DNA from 4 places in the Saccharopolyspora sp. 6V genome. Region 1 is predicted to be linked to each of the others. Evidence: riboswitches for the same ligand, from Rfam matches in the RefSeq annotation. Region 1 holds a riboswitch; each other region holds the start of a gene.

What was found. Region 1 has a riboswitch for cobalamin ahead of metE (5-methyltetrahydropteroyltriglutamate--homocysteine S-methyltransferase). Riboswitches for the same ligand answer to the same signal wherever they lie in the genome.
Region 2: it holds a riboswitch for cobalamin, as region 1 does, so the genes downstream of both, LCD35_RS08315 (hypothetical protein) here and metE (5-methyltetrahydropteroyltriglutamate--homocysteine S-methyltransferase) in region 1, are expected to answer to the same signal.
Region 3: it holds a riboswitch for cobalamin, as region 1 does, so the genes downstream of both, LCD35_RS21320 (putative cobaltochelatase) here and metE (5-methyltetrahydropteroyltriglutamate--homocysteine S-methyltransferase) in region 1, are expected to answer to the same signal.
Region 4: it holds a riboswitch for cobalamin, as region 1 does, so the genes downstream of both, cobN (cobaltochelatase subunit CobN) here and metE (5-methyltetrahydropteroyltriglutamate--homocysteine S-methyltransferase) in region 1, are expected to answer to the same signal.

The regions. Positions count from the first base shown of each region.
Region 1 is NZ_JAIUKB010000048.1:59-3,611, reverse strand. Features, by position in the region: gene LCD35_RS10640 (VCBS repeat-containing protein) at 6-653, opposite strand; cobalamin riboswitch at 839-1,080, shown strand; gene metE (5-methyltetrahydropteroyltriglutamate--homocysteine S-methyltransferase) at 1,210-3,498, shown strand.
Region 2 is NZ_JAIUKB010000036.1:43,101-46,653, forward strand. Features, by position in the region: gene LCD35_RS08305 (2-hydroxyacid dehydrogenase) at 1-715, shown strand, start outside; gene LCD35_RS08310 (DUF3558 family protein) at 958-1,482, shown strand; cobalamin riboswitch at 1,677-1,862, shown strand; gene LCD35_RS08315 (hypothetical protein) at 2,016-2,873, shown strand; gene LCD35_RS08320 (PLP-dependent cysteine synthase family protein) at 2,870-3,553, shown strand, end outside.
Region 3 is NZ_JAIUKB010000112.1:552-4,104, forward strand. Features, by position in the region: gene LCD35_RS21320 (putative cobaltochelatase) at 1-2,008, opposite strand, end outside; cobalamin riboswitch at 2,067-2,196, opposite strand; gene LCD35_RS21325 (GNAT family N-acetyltransferase) at 2,265-2,732, opposite strand; gene LCD35_RS21330 (trypsin-like serine protease) at 2,921-3,553, opposite strand, start outside.
Region 4 is NZ_JAIUKB010000203.1:2,181-5,733, forward strand. Features, by position in the region: gene cobN (cobaltochelatase subunit CobN) at 1-1,573, opposite strand, end outside; cobalamin riboswitch at 1,696-1,828, opposite strand; gene cobG (precorrin-3B synthase) at 2,082-3,302, shown strand; gene LCD35_RS29010 (precorrin-8X methylmutase) at 3,299-3,553, shown strand, end outside.

The sequences.
Region 1 (3,553 bases):
CCCCCTCAGGAGCAGGATTCGGGCTGCACCCGCAGCACGTCGTCGTCCTTGCCGACACCGGTGAACGAGTAGTCGTCGACCGGCGTGGCCACGCCGTCGCGCACCTCGTAGGCGACCCGGGAACCGTCGTAGGAGGGCTCCGTCGTCTGGCTCTCGTTCGACGCGGCCAAGGTGATCAGGACCCGGCCGTCCGAGCCCGCGGGCGCGCACTCGTAGCCGAGGCGGGCACCGATCCCGCCGCCTTCGTTGATCTTCAGCGGCTCGCCGTCCTGCGTCTTCAGCTCGCGCGGCGCGCCATCGGCACCCAGGTCCCACACGCTGAACCAGGTGGTGTTCGCGCCGACGGACTCCGTCACCAGCAGTTCCTGCCTGCCGTCGCCGTTCACGTCCAGCACCCGCATCGGCTGGGTGCCGAAGGACGGGTCGCCGGTCAGCACGGCCTCGGTCGTACGACCGTCCACAGTGAACTTGAGCGACTGCTTCGCCCCGTCCCCGATGGCGGACAGCTGCGCGGTGTCCGGAGTTCCGTCCCCGTTCAAGTCCACAACGGACGTCTCGCTCGAGTCAGCGGCGGCGATCCCTGCCGGCACCAGCGCCATCGCCGCCACGGCCAGCGCACCGATGCCCACACCCGCCCGAATACCGCTCTTCACCACAGCCGGTTCCTCCCGATCGCTTCGTCGCACCGGGACGGAAGAAATCCGTCCCGCCCCCTCACCTGTTCACAAGACGCACCACCGCGCGGCAGGTTGCCCGCGGCTCGAAAAACCTTCCGGCGGTCGTCGCGGCGCCCGGGTGATCCGGACGGCAGGGCCTTGTCTTCCCGCCAGAAGCAAGTAGCCTCCGAAGTGCTGGTGGTTCGCACAGCCCTGCGAAAGCGGGGGTGCGCGAGGCAAGAGGGAACCCGGTGGAAATCCGGGACTGCCCCGCAGCGGTGAGTGGGAACGAACGCCGTCACCGGTCGCCACGACCGGTCACAGCACTGAGCGCGAGCTCGGGAAGCGACGGCCAGTAGAAGACCCCGGTTCCACCGGGAAGCGCCCACGAGTCCGAAGACCTGCCGCCGGTGCGCGCGTCCTGCGTGACGCGCGCTGTTGCGAGGTCTCGCGGGAAGACCTGGACGAACGAGCCGCCGCGTGCGGCCACGTGTGCCCGGATCCTGCCCGCTCGACCTCGCAGAACTGCCGTCCAGCTCGCGAGGAGAGAGCGTTGACCAGCACAATCGGATCCACCGTGCTCGGGTTCCCCCGGATCGGTCCGAACCGGGAACTCAAGCGGGCGTTGGAGAGCTACTGGAAGTCCCGCACCGGCGAAGCGGAACTGCGCGAAGTCGCGCGCACGCTGCGCACCGACACGTGGCGTTCGCTGCGCGACGCCGGGCTGGACTCGGTGCCGGGAAACACCTTTTCCTACTACGACCAGGTCCTCGACGCCGCCGTCACCTTCGGCGCGGTCCCGCCGCGCTTCGCCGAACTGGGCCTGAACCCGCTCGACACGTACTTCGCGATGGCCCGCGGCGTGGAATCCGCGCCACCGCTGGAGATGACGAAGTGGTTCGACACCAACTACCACTACATCGTCCCGGAGATCGGCCCGGACACCGAGTTCCGGCTGTCCGACCAGACCGTCGTCGACCAGTACCACGAGGCCGCTGAGCTGGGCATCAAGACCCGCCCGGTCGTCGTCGGACCGCTGACGTTCCTGCTGCTGTCCAAACCGCAGGACGGCGCGCCCGCCTCGTTCCGCCCGCTGGACAAGGTCGACGAGCTCGTCACCGCCTACGCCGAACTGCTCGGCGAGCTGCACCGGGCCGGGGTCGAATGGGTGCAGCTGGACGAGCCCGCGTTCACCGCGGACCGCTCGCAGGCCGACCTGGACGCGCTGCGCGCCGCCTACCAGCGGCTCGGCGAGCTCTCGGAACGGCCGAAGATCCTGGTCGCGTCCTACTTCGGCGACCTCGGGGACGCGCTGGGCGTGCTCGCCTCCTCCCCCGTCGAAGCCGTCGGCGTGGACCTCGTCGCCGGGCAGCGCACCGTGGACGAACTCCCGTCGGTGCCCGGGCTGCGGGAGAAGACGCTCGTCGCGGGCCTCGTCGACGGGCGCAACATCTGGCGCACCGACCTGGACAAGGCGCTCACCACCGCCGCCACCCTGCTCGGCCTCGCCGGGGAGGTCGCCGTCAGCACCTCCTGCTCGCTGCTGCACGTGCCCTACGACGTCGACGCGGAAACCGACCTCGACCCGCAGGTCGCGTCCTGGCTGGCGTTCGCCGCGCAGAAGGTCGGCGAGGTCGTCGTCCTCGACCGCGCGCTGCACCAGGGCCGCGACACCGTCGCCGAGCAGCTCGACGACGCGCGGCGGCGCATCGCCGACCGCGCCGGAGCCGACCGGGTGCGCAACAACCGGGTGCAGGCGCGGCTCACCTCGCTCAAACCCGAGCACGCCCAGCGCGGTGACTACGCGAACCGGCTCGCCGCACAGCGCAAGTCGCTGCGGCTGCCGCCGCTGCCGACGACCACCATCGGCTCGTTCCCGCAGACCACCGACGTGCGCAAGGCCCGCGCCGCGTTGCGCTCCGGAAGCATCGACCACGCCACCTACAAGCAGCGGATGCGCGACGAGATCGAACGCGTCATCCGGCTGCAGGAAGACCTCGGACTCGACGTGCTCGTGCACGGCGAACCCGAGCGCAACGACATGGTGCAGTACTTCTCGGAACACATGGACGGGTTCGCCAGCACGCACAACGGCTGGGTGCAGTCCTACGGTTCGCGCTGCGTCCGGCCACCGATCCTCTACGGCGACGTGTCCCGGCCCGAGCCGATCACCGTGGAATGGGCCAAGTACGCGCAGAAACTCACCGCCAAGCCGGTGAAGGGCATGCTGACCGGGCCCGTCACCATCCTCGCCTGGTCCTTCGTGCGCGACGACCAGCCGCTCGGCATCACCGCCGAGCAGGTCGCGCTCGCCATCCGGGACGAGGTCAAGGACCTGGAGAACGCGGGCATCCGGGTGATCCAGGTCGACGAGCCCGCGCTGCGCGAACTGCTGCCGCTGCGCTCCTCGCAGCACCAGGAGTACCTGGACTGGGCGGTGCGCTCGTTCCGGCTCGCCACCTCCGGGATCGCCGAATCCACCCAGATCCACACCCACCTGTGCTATTCGGAGTTCGGCGACGTCATCAACGCCATCGTCGACCTGGACGCCGACGTCACCAGCATCGAAGCCGCCCGGTCCCGGATGGAGGTCCTGGACGACCTCAACGCCGTCGGGTTCGGCCGCGGCGTCGGACCCGGTGTGTACGACATCCACTCGCCCCGGGTCCCGGAAGCCGGGGAGGTCACCGACCTGCTGAAGGCCGCGCTCGCCGCGGTGCCCGCCGAGCGGCTGTGGGTGAACCCCGACTGCGGCCTCAAGACCCGCGGCTACGCCGAGGTCGAGACCGCGCTCAAGAACGTGATCAGCGCTACGGCGGCCGTGCGCCCGGCTGCCGGCTGATCCCGAAGCCGGGGGTGGGTGGTCGCTCTTCCCACCACTGCCCACCCCCGGCCCC
Region 2 (3,553 bases), on a different contig from region 1:
GGACCACCTCGCCGCGGCCGAGCGCGGCATCCCGGTGGCGAACCTGCCCGGGTTCAACGCCGACGCGGTCGCCGACTGGACGGTCGGTTCGCTGCTGTACCTGCTGCGGCACTACGCGGCCGGGCACCGCAAGGTGGAATCCGGCGGCTGGGGACCGGAGGGGTTGCGCGGCCGCGACCTGGCGGCGCTGACGGTCGGCATCCTCGGCTTCGGCAACATCGGGCGCGCGGTGGCCCGTCGCCTGGACGGCTTCGGCGCCCGGGTGGTGGTGCACGACCCGGTGCCGTCCGAGCCGGGCCGGGAGTACCTGCCGCTGGCCGAGGCGGTGGCCGCCTCGGACGTGCTGAGCCTGCACCTGCCGCTGAACACCGCCACCCACGGCCTGGTCGGTGACGAGCTGCTGGCGCGGATGCGGCGCGGCGGCTACGTGCTCAACGCGGGGCGTGGCGGCGTCCTGGACGAGCGGGCGCTGGTGCGGGCCCTGGATTCCGGGCAGCTGGCGGGCGCGGCGCTGGACGTGTTCGAGCAGGAACCGCTGCCCGCGGACTCGCCGCTGCGGGGCCGCTCGGACGTGCTGCTCAATCCGCACACCGCGGGCGTGACCTGGGACGCCTACCACAACCTCCGCGGGAGGTTGTTCGCGAAGCTCGCCGCCGTGCTGACCGGGGAGCGGCCCGCCGACGTGGTCAACGGGGTCGAGCCGCGCCCCCGCTGAAGTTGGCGGGTTCTCGTCATCGGGGGCTGTTTTCGGGGGTGGGAGCGCCGGTGGTCCTGGTCCGCTCGGGGCAGCCGGTGCGCCGGGCCGGTCGCTCGATTCTTGGGCGCTACGGCCGAAACCGCGTTGCTGCCGGAGCCGCCCGCTGGACGCACGGGACATGATCAGCGCGTCCAGCGGGGAGGGCGCGAGTTCTCCGGATCGACCCGATCCGGACCGGATCAACGGCAGGCGTGATGAGTGTGAACGAGAAGGTTGCGGTGCCCCGCATCGGCGCGGTTCGGCTCGGCTCGGTCGGCTTGGCCGTCGTCGCCGCGCTGTCGCTGGCGGGATGCGGCGGCGTGCAGGTCGACTCCCCGAAGGACGCGAGCGGGGAGAAGCCCTGCGACCTGGTGCCCGAGCAGACGGTGCACGAGCTGGGATTCCACCTGGGCGGCAAGGAGAGCGCGGGCGCGTGCACCTGGAGCACCCCGCGGGACAGCGTGCGGCTGGAGGTCGGTGTGGTCGCGGACCGGTCGCTGCAGGACTTCCAGGACGCGGCCGAGGAGTACTCCGACTTCGGCGAGCTGACCATCGGCGGGCACCCGGCGGTGCGCGCGAACTCCGGTGACCCGAAGGCCGACGGCACCTGCGAACTGGTCGTGGCCGCCGACTCGGACCAGGCGGTGTCGGCGAAGTCGAAGATCCCCAGCGGTGCCACCGCCGACCCGTGCGAGCTGGTGGAGCGGGCCCTCGACGCGGCCGTCCCCTCCTGGCCCGCCGCCTAGCCGCCGGGCGCACGGCGAGGTCGCGGTGATCCCGCGTCCGGTGAGGTGGCAGCACCGGGCGCGGGAGCCGGAGTCGCCGATGTCATATTCGCGAACGGCGATGCGTGCGCCGGTGTCCGCCACCTGCGGCGACACCGGTTCCGCCGACCGCGGTGCGGGTTCCGGGCGGTGGCCGCGGCCTTGACATCGGCCACCGGGGCTGCGAACTTCTGAGCCGTTCGAACGACGGTGTGCAGGAAGCCGGTGCGAATCCGGCGCGGTCCCGCCACTGTGAGTGGGGAGTCGTCCTCCACCCGAGCCACTGCCGGTCCCCGGCGGGAAGGCCGGAGGCCGGTGCCGATCCGCGAGCCAGGAGACTGGCACCGTCGTGCCGATTCGTGCGGGGTCGCGGAGCCCCGGAGGAGGTACGTGGTGTCGCGCATCGCCGCATCGCGCCGGGAAGTCCGGCAAACCGTCCACATCGGACACTAGTCGTCCCCGCGGGTTCGTCCCGCCGCTGTGCGTTCCGTTCCGGTTCCAGCTCGGGGAGACACGTGCGTCCTGCCACCACCACTGATCAGTCCTACGTGGACTCGCTGGTCGAGTCCGCGCTGTCCGGCCACGTCCGCGATGCGGGCGGGAACGGCCCGGCGGAGCTCTCCGCCGCCGTCGCGTTCCTGACCGTGCAGGCCGCCCGGCACACCGGCCGCGGCACCGGCTACACCAACACCGTGCTCAGCGTCCGGATCGCCGACGCCGTCGGCTCGTGCGCCGTCGAACCCGGCGCCCTGGACGAGGACGCGGTGCGCGCCGCCGTGGGCCGCACCGCGGCCGAGCTGCTGCGGCACCCGCTGCTGCCGGTGCGGGTCGCGGCGCTGGACGCCTACCTCGCCGCGCTCACCCCGCACCCCGCGCACCCGCTGTCCCGGCAGGTGGTGATCCCGGCGGGCGACTCGCTGGCCAAGTCCACCGCCCGCGCCCGCGCGGTCGCCGCGATCACCGCGGTCCCCGATGGCGGCCGGGTCGCGGTGATCGGCGTGGTGAACTCGCTGCTCGCCGCGCTGCGGGACCGCGGCCTCGACTACGTGCCCTGCGACCTCAAGGGCGGCCGCACCGAGTGGGACGAGCCGATCCGCACCGACCACGCCGCCGCGATCGACGGCGCGGACGCGGTGCTGGCGTCCGGCATGGTCCTCGGCAACGGCACCTTCGACGACATCGCCGCGACTTGCGCCGCCCGCGACCTGCCGCTGACCCTGTTCGCGCAGACCGGATCCGCGGTGCTGCGGGAACTGCTCGGCGGCCCGGTGCGCGCGCTGTCGGCGGAGCCCTACCCGTTCTTCTGGCTCTCCGGCGAGGACACCACGATCCACACCTACGAGGCCGCCCGCGCCACCGAGGTCGTGCGGTGACGGGTCGCGCGCCCGCCCGCTGCGACTCGCCCCTGGACCTGATCGGAGGCACCCCGCTGCTGCGGGTCGCCGCGCCGATCGCGTTCCCGCACCCGGGTTTCTGGGCGAAGCTGGAGAGCACCGCGCCGGGCGGCATGAAAGCCCGCGCCGCGCACGCCATGCTCACCGCGGCCCGAGCCCGCGGAGAACTGCGCCCCGGCGGGACGGTCGTCGAGTCCACCAGCGGCACCCTGGGCATCGGCTTGGCGTACGTGGGGACCGCGCTGGGCCACCCGGTCGTCGTGGTCGCCGACGCGGAGCTCGACGGGCAGACCCGCGCGCTGCTCACCGCGCACGGGGTGCGGGTGGAGCTGGTGCGCGACCCGCACCCGGTGGGCGGCTGGCACCCCCCGCGGCTGGACCGGGTGCGGGAGCTGCTGGCCGAGCTGCCCGGGGCGTACTGGCCGGACCAGTACAACAACCCGGACAACGTCACCGGCTACCGCGCGCTCGGCCACGAACTGCTGGACCAGCTGCCGGACGCGCAGGTCGTGGTGTGCAGCGTCGGCACCGGCGGGCACAGCGCCGGCATCGCGCGGGCGCTGCGCGAGCGCGCCCCCGGGGTGCGGCTGGTCGGGGTGGACGCGGCGGGGTCCGCGGTGTTCGGCGACCCGGTGGCGAAGCGCCTGATGCGCGGCCTC
Region 3 (3,553 bases), on a different contig from region 1:
GCTCGCAGTCGACGACGACGGAGGCGACGCCGAGCCCGGCGAGCAGTCCGGCGGCGCGCATGGAGTCCTGCACCGCCCGCTTCGCGCGAGCGCGCCCGGTTCCGCCGTCACCGGCGGGAACGGTGGCCTTGCCGTCGGTGAGCAGCACCAGCAGCGGGCGCCGCCGCGGGTCCCGGGTGCGTTCGGTGCCGATGACCTGGTGGACCTTGAGCAGGCCGGTGGCGAGCGGGGTGCGGCCGCCGGTGCGCAGGTCGCGCATCCGGGTGGCGGCGATCTCCACGGAGGAGGTGGGCGGCAGCGCGAGTTCGGCCTGGTCGCCGCGGAAGGTGACCACGCCGACCTTGTCCCGGCGCTGGTAGGCGTCGCGCAGCAGCGAGAGCACGGCGCCGCTGACGGCGGACATGCGTTCGCGGGCGGCCATGGAGCCGGAGGCGTCGACGGCGAAGAGCACCAGGTTGCCTTCGCGTCCTTCGCGGACGGAGCGCCGGACGTCGTCGCGGTGCAGCACCAGGCCGGGGCCGCTGCGGCCGCGGGTGCGCTGGTGCGGGGCGGCGGCGATCAGGGTGGCGGGCAGGTGCACGCCATGACCGTCCACTGTGGATGATCGAACGGTCTGCCCGCTGCGGGAGCGGGCGCGGGACCGCCGGCCGGGGGCGCCTTCGCCGACGCCGGGGACTTCGAGCAGCCGGGCGCGGAACGCGGGCGCGGGCGCGGCCGGGGGCTTGTTCGCGGGAGCCTGGCCGGGGCCGTCCTCGCGCCGGGAACCGCCGTCGCCGTTCGGCGCGGGCGATTCCGGCGGGGTGGGGGCTTCGCCGCCGCCGGGCCCGTCGGGTCCGTCGTCCGGTCCGCCGTCGGGCGCGCCACCGCCGCCTCCGCCGGGGCCGTCGTCGGGACCTTCCGGCGGCTCTTCACCGGAGTCCTGGTCGTCGGCGGAGCCCTGGTCGTCACCGGCGTTCCGGTCGTCGGCCGGTTCCTGCTCGGCGTGCTGGGCGGCGTCCTCGAGCGCCTGCTGCAGCTGGTCCTCCTCGACGCCGGGTTCGTCGAACGGGTCGCGGCGGCGCCGGTGCGGCAGCGCGAGCCGGGCCGCGGCCTCCACGTCGGCTTCGGCGACCTCGTCGGCGCCGCGCCACGCGGCGTGCGCCACGGCGGTGCGGGCCAGCACCAGGTCGGCGCGCATCCCGTCCACGTCGAACGCGGCGCACAGCGCGGAGATCCGCCGGAGCTCGGCGTCGGGCAGCCGCACCGATTCCACTGTGGACCGGGCGTCGGCGATGCGGCGGGCGAGCGCGGCGTCCTCGGCGGCCCACCGCTCGGCGAAGCCGGCCGGGTCCGCTTCGAAGGCGAGGCGCCTGCGCACCACTTCGGTGCGGGTGGTGACGTCGCGGGAGGCGGCGACCTGCACGGTGAGGCCGAACCGGTCGAGCAGCTGCGGGCGCAGCTCGCCCTCCTCCGGGTTCATGGTGCCGACGAGCAGGAACGAGGCGGCGTGCGTCACCGACATGCCTTCCCGCTCCACGTGCGCGCGGCCCATCGCGGCGGCGTCCAGCAGCAGGTCCACCAGGTGGTCGTGCAGCAGGTTGACCTCGTCCACGTAGAGCACGCCGCGGTGCGCCGCGGCCAGCAGCCCGGGCTGGTAGGCGCTGACGCCTTCGGTGAGCGCGCGTTCCAGGTCGAGTGAACCGACGAGCCGGTCCTCGGTGGCGCCGACCGGAAGTTCCACGAGTTCCGCGGGGCGCGTCGTCCCGGAGACCTCGGCGTGCGGGCCGTCCGGGCACCGCGGGTCGGGTCGCCGCGGTTCGCAGCCGAAGCGGCAACCGGGCACGACGTCCAGCGCGGGCAGCAGCGAAGCGAGCGCGCGCACCACCGTCGATTTCGCGGTGCCCTTCTCACCCCGCACCAGCACCCCGCCGATGCGCGGGTGCACCGCGTTGAGCAGCAGCGCCAGCCGCATGTCGTCGTGCCCGACCACGGCCGTGAACGGGTACCGCGGGCTCGCGGGAGCAGTCATGCCAGGTGTTCCTTCCTCGGGTCTCGGACGCCCCGATGTCGGCTGCGCCTGGGCGAGGCAGTGTCCTGGCTCCCGGATCAGCGCGGAACTCCGGCCTTCCCAGGCGGCAGCGCCCGGTGGCTCGCGGGGGAGATCCGCTCCCCGGTCACAGTGGCGCCGACCGCACCGGTGTCGCACCGGTTTCCTGACCTGCCCTGGCTGGGACCAGCGAGCATCGTCGCATCCCCGCGACGGGCGAGGAACCGGCGCGGCTCGCTCAGCGCGGCGAACCCGGGTATCGGTGCATGTCGACGTGCGGGATGCCGTCTTCGAGATACTCCTCACCCGAGGGTTCGAACCCGAATCCGCGGTAGAACTCCAGCGCGTAGGTCTGCGCGGACAGCGTCGCCGGCGCGCGCTGGATCTCGGCGAGCGCGGCGCGCATCAGCTTGCGCCCGAGCCCGAGGCCGCGGGCGTCCTTGGCGGTGGCGACGCGGCCGATGCGGAAGGTGCCGTCGGGGTCTTCGAGCAGGCGCAGGTAGCCGAGCACGTAGCCGTCGGCGGAGTCGATCCAGAAGTGCCTGGTGGTGGTCTCCAGGTCCCGGCCGTCCAGTTCCGGGTAGGCGCACTGCTGCTCGACCACGAACACGTCCACGCGCAAGCGGAGCATGCGGTAGAAGTCCTCGGCGTCGAGGTCGGCCGTGTAGGCGCGGTGGACGGCGGTGGCGAGCGGTTGCAGGGTCACCCCAACGGGATATCACATTCCGGCTACGACACCCGGGGTCACCTGCGGTGGAAGTAGCGCACACCACGTCCCGCGCGCCCCGGCGCGCGGGCCTCGGGGCGGGTCGGTGCTGCGCACGGCGACCGGTGCACCGCCGCGGCGCGAGCACCGGGTGGCACCGGCTCGTCCCGCGGTGCGGGACGCCGGGTTCAGAGCCGCGCGGCGACGTCGTCGGCGACCCCGGAGATCCGGGTGTACACGCCGGGTGTTCCGGGACGTCCGCAGCCGGTGCCGTAGGAGACGACGCCGATCAGCCTGCCGTCGGCGACGAGCGGTCCGCCGGAGTCCCCGGCGCACGCGTCCCGGCCGCCTTCGGGCGGGCCCGCGCAGACCCGCGTCCCCGGCTCGTAGCCGGGGTAGGCGGCGCGGCAGTCGGTGTCCGCGCTGATCGGCACCTCGACGGACTGGAGCGTCGCCGAGGTGGGCCCGTTCTCGGTGGTGCGCCCCCAGCCGTGCACCCGCGCCGGGGTGCCGGGCCGGTAGCGGGCGGTCTCGTCGGCCCCGGCCATCGGCAGCGGTCGTTCGCGCACCGGTGCGGCCAGGGTCAGCACCGCCACGTCGTGCCCGCCGGTGACGTCGCGGAACTCGGGATGCACCCAGACGTCGCCGACGGGCGTGTCGGCGCCGCCGGTGGTGCGCAGGTCGGGGCGGCCGGTGACGGCGCGCAGCTCCGCCGCGTCGTGGCCGTCCACGCAGTGCGCGGCGGTGACCACCTTGATCTCGGTGACGAGGGTGCCGCCGCAGAACTGGCGCCCGGCCTGGTCGGTGAGCGCGACCGCCCA
Region 4 (3,553 bases), on a different contig from region 1:
ACTCCAGGTTGCCGTGCTTGCCGAGGTGCACCATCGCGTGCGCGCCGAACTCGTCGGTCATCCAGCGGTAGGCGGCCAGGTAGTGGTGGCTCGGCGGCAGGTCCGGGTCGTGGTAGATCGCGATCGGGTTCTCGCCGAACCCGCGCGGCGGCTGCACGACCACGACCACGTTCCCGGCGCGCAGCGCGGCCACCACGATCTCGCCGTCCGGGTCGTGCGAGCGGTCCACGAACTGCTCGCCCGGCGGCGGGCCCCAGTGCTGCTCGACGCTCTCCCGCAGGTCCTGCGGCAGCGTGGCGAACCAGTCGGCGTAGCGCTTCGCGGGGATGCGCACCGGGTTGCCGGACAGCTGCTCCTCGGTCAGCCAGTCCGGGTCCTGGCCACCGGCGGCGATCAGCGCGTGCACCAGCGCGTCGCCGTCCTGCGCGGCCACGCCGGGCAGCGCGTCCGGGCCGTCCGCCGGGCCGATGTCGTAGCCGGCCTCGCGCAGCCGCCGCAGCAGGCCCACCGCGCTCGCCGGGGTGTCCAGGCCGACGGCGTTGCCGATCCGGGAGTGCTTCGTCGGGTACGCCGAGAGCATCAGCACCAGCCGCTTGTCCGCGGCGGGCACGTGCCGCAGCCGCGCGTGCTTCACCGCGATCCCGGCGACGCGGGCCGCGCGCTCCGGGTCGGCGACGTACACCGGGAGGCCCTCGGCGTCGTTCTCCTTGAACGAGAACGGCACCGTGATCAGGCGGCCGTCGAACTCGGGCACCGCGACCTGGGTGGCCATGTCCAGCGGGGACAGGCCCTCGTCGTTGTCCTCCCACGCCTCGCGGCTGGAGGTCAGGGTGAGGCCCTGCAGGATCGGCACGTCCAGCGCGGCGAGCGCGCCCACGTCCCACGCCTCGTCGTCGCCACCGGCGGAGGCCGTCGCGGGCTTCGTGCCGCCCGCGGCCAGCACCGTCACGATCAGCGCGTCCGCCTCGCGCAACGTGTCCAGCAGGCCCGCTTCGGGGGCGCGCAGCGAGGCGCAGAACACCGGCAGCGCCTGGCCGCCCGCGTCCTCGATCGCCTCGGACAGGGCGTGCGCGAACGCGGTGTTGCCCGCCATGTGGTGCGCGCGGTAGTAGAGCACCGCGACCTTCGGGCCTTCGGTCCGGCGCGGGGTGCGCTCCAGCAGGCCCCACTTCGGCGTCTCCACCGGCGGTTCGAAGCCGTGGCCGGTGAGCAGCACCGTGTCGGACAGGAAGTTGAACAGCTGCGCCAGGTTCTCCGGCCCGCCCTGCGCGAGGTAGCCGTGCGCCTGCGAGCAGACGCCGCCGGGCACCGTGGAGCACTCCATCAGCTCGGCGTCCGGGGCCTGCTCACCGCCGAGCACCACGACCGGGCGCGGTCCGGCGAGCAGCGCGTCCAAGCCCTCCTCCCACGCGCGGCGGCCGCCGAGCAGCCGCACCACCACGAGGTCGGCGCCCTCCAGCAGCGGCGGCAGGTCGTCCACGCCGAGCCGAGCCGGGTTGCCGAGGCGGAAGTCCGCACCGCTGGCGCGTGCGCTGAGCAGATCGGTGTCCGATGTGGACAGCAGCAGGATCATGCGGCACGCTCCCGGCTGAGCAGGGACGCGGGCGTGCGGACAGGACGCATGGTCAACCTTCCTCGGGGTCCTCGCCCCGGAGTCGTCGGCACCCGGTGTGGCACCGGGCGGTGGCGGCGCCGGAGTGTCCTGGCTCCCGGATCGGCGCTCGCTCCGGCCTTCCCACCCGCGCGGCGCGCGGGCAGTGGCCTCGTACTCGGAGTCCGCTCCCCGGTGACAGTGGCGGGACCGCGCCGGACTCGCACCGGCTTCCTCCGCACGTCGCCGCCGACAACTCTCCGCAACGGGGCGATCGTTCGTCAAGTGGCCGATCGTGCGCACGCGGGAGAGATCCCGCACTCGGCCGGTCCGGCCGCCCGGTGAGGCGCATCGCGTTTTGCGGACGCGATCCGGGCGGGACGTAGTATCGACGGTCGCCGGTGCGCCCCCGAGTCCGCGCACCCCGGACAGCGGCGCCGTGCGCTGCGAGTTCCGGACCAGACCACGATCGACGAGAGCGGGGACGAGCGTGCCGCGACGAGCCGGACCCGACGCGTGCCCCGGCGCGCTGCGGGTGCACGAGGCCGCCGACGGGGGACTGGCCCGCGTCCGGGTGCCCGGCGGGCGGCTCGCGGCGCGGCAGGTGCGGGCGCTGGCGACCGCGGCCGCGCTGGGTGACGGCGGCTGGGAACTCACCTCGCGGGCGAACGTCCAGGTCCGCGGCCTGTCCGCGGCGGCGGTGCCGGAGTTCGCCGACCTGCTCGGCGCGGCCGGACTGCTGCCGTCGCCGACGCACGAGCGGGTGCGCAACGTCGTCGCCTCGCCGCGCACCCGCCCGGGGGCGCTGGACGTGCGCGCGGTGGCGGTGGAACTGGACGAGCGGCTGCGCGCCGACCCGGAGCTGGCGGAGCTGCCCGGCCGGTTCCTGTTCACCGCGGACGACGGCGGCGGCGAGGTGACCGCGCTGGGCGCGGACGTCGCGCTGCACCCGGCGGACGGCTCGGTTGCGGTGCTGCTCGCCGGGGCCGACCTCGGGCTGCGGGTGCCCGCGGCCGACGCGGCCCGCGCCGCGGTGCTCGCGGCCGCCGCGTTCCTCGCGGAGCGGGACCGGCTGGGTGCGGAGAGCTGGCGGCTCGCGGAACTGCCCGGCGGCGCGGAGCGGATCGCCGGCCGCGTCCGGGAGGAATTCCCCTGCACCCCGGCGGAATCCGTGGTCACGCCCGGTGATCCGGTGCGCACGCACGCCGAGCTGGGCGTGCTGGCCCGCGACGACGACCGGGTCGACCTCGCCCTCGGCGCACCGCTGGGACGGCTGGACGCCGCGCAGATCGCGGTGCTCGCCGCGCAGACCGAAGAGATCGCCGCCCGGACCGCCGCACCGCACCCGCTGCGGCTCACGCCGTGGCGCGCGCTGCTGCTCACCGACGTCCCCGCGGCCGAGGCGCCGCGCAGGCTCGCCGAGCTGGCCGCCGCCGGGTTCCTCACCGACTCGGGCGCGCCGCTGGCCGGGGTGACCGCCTGCACGGGCAGCCCCGGCTGCGCGAAGTCCCTCGCCGACGTGCGCGCCGACGCGCTGCGCACCACCCGGCCCGGCCCGCTGCCGGTGCACTGGGCGGGTTGCGCGCGCCGCTGCGGCCGACCGGCCGGGCCAGGAGTGGAAGTGCTGGCCACCGAGGCCGGCTACGAGGTCGGCGGCCGTGCCGCCGGCGATACGTCCGCCGCGCTCGACGCGGCACGGAGGGCAGTGTGAACACCGCAGACAGCACCGGCGGCTACGAGTACGTGCGCGACGGCGCGGAGATCTACCGCCGTTCGTTCGCCACGATCCGCGCTGAAGCGGAACTCGACGGCATGCCACCGGAAGTCGCCCAGGTCGCCGTCCGCATGATCCACGCCTGCGGCATGGTGGACCTGGTCCGCGACATCGCCTGGTCGCCGCGCGCGGTGCTCGCCGCCCGCGAGGCGCTGCGCGGTGGCGCACCGGTGTTCTGCGACGCCGCC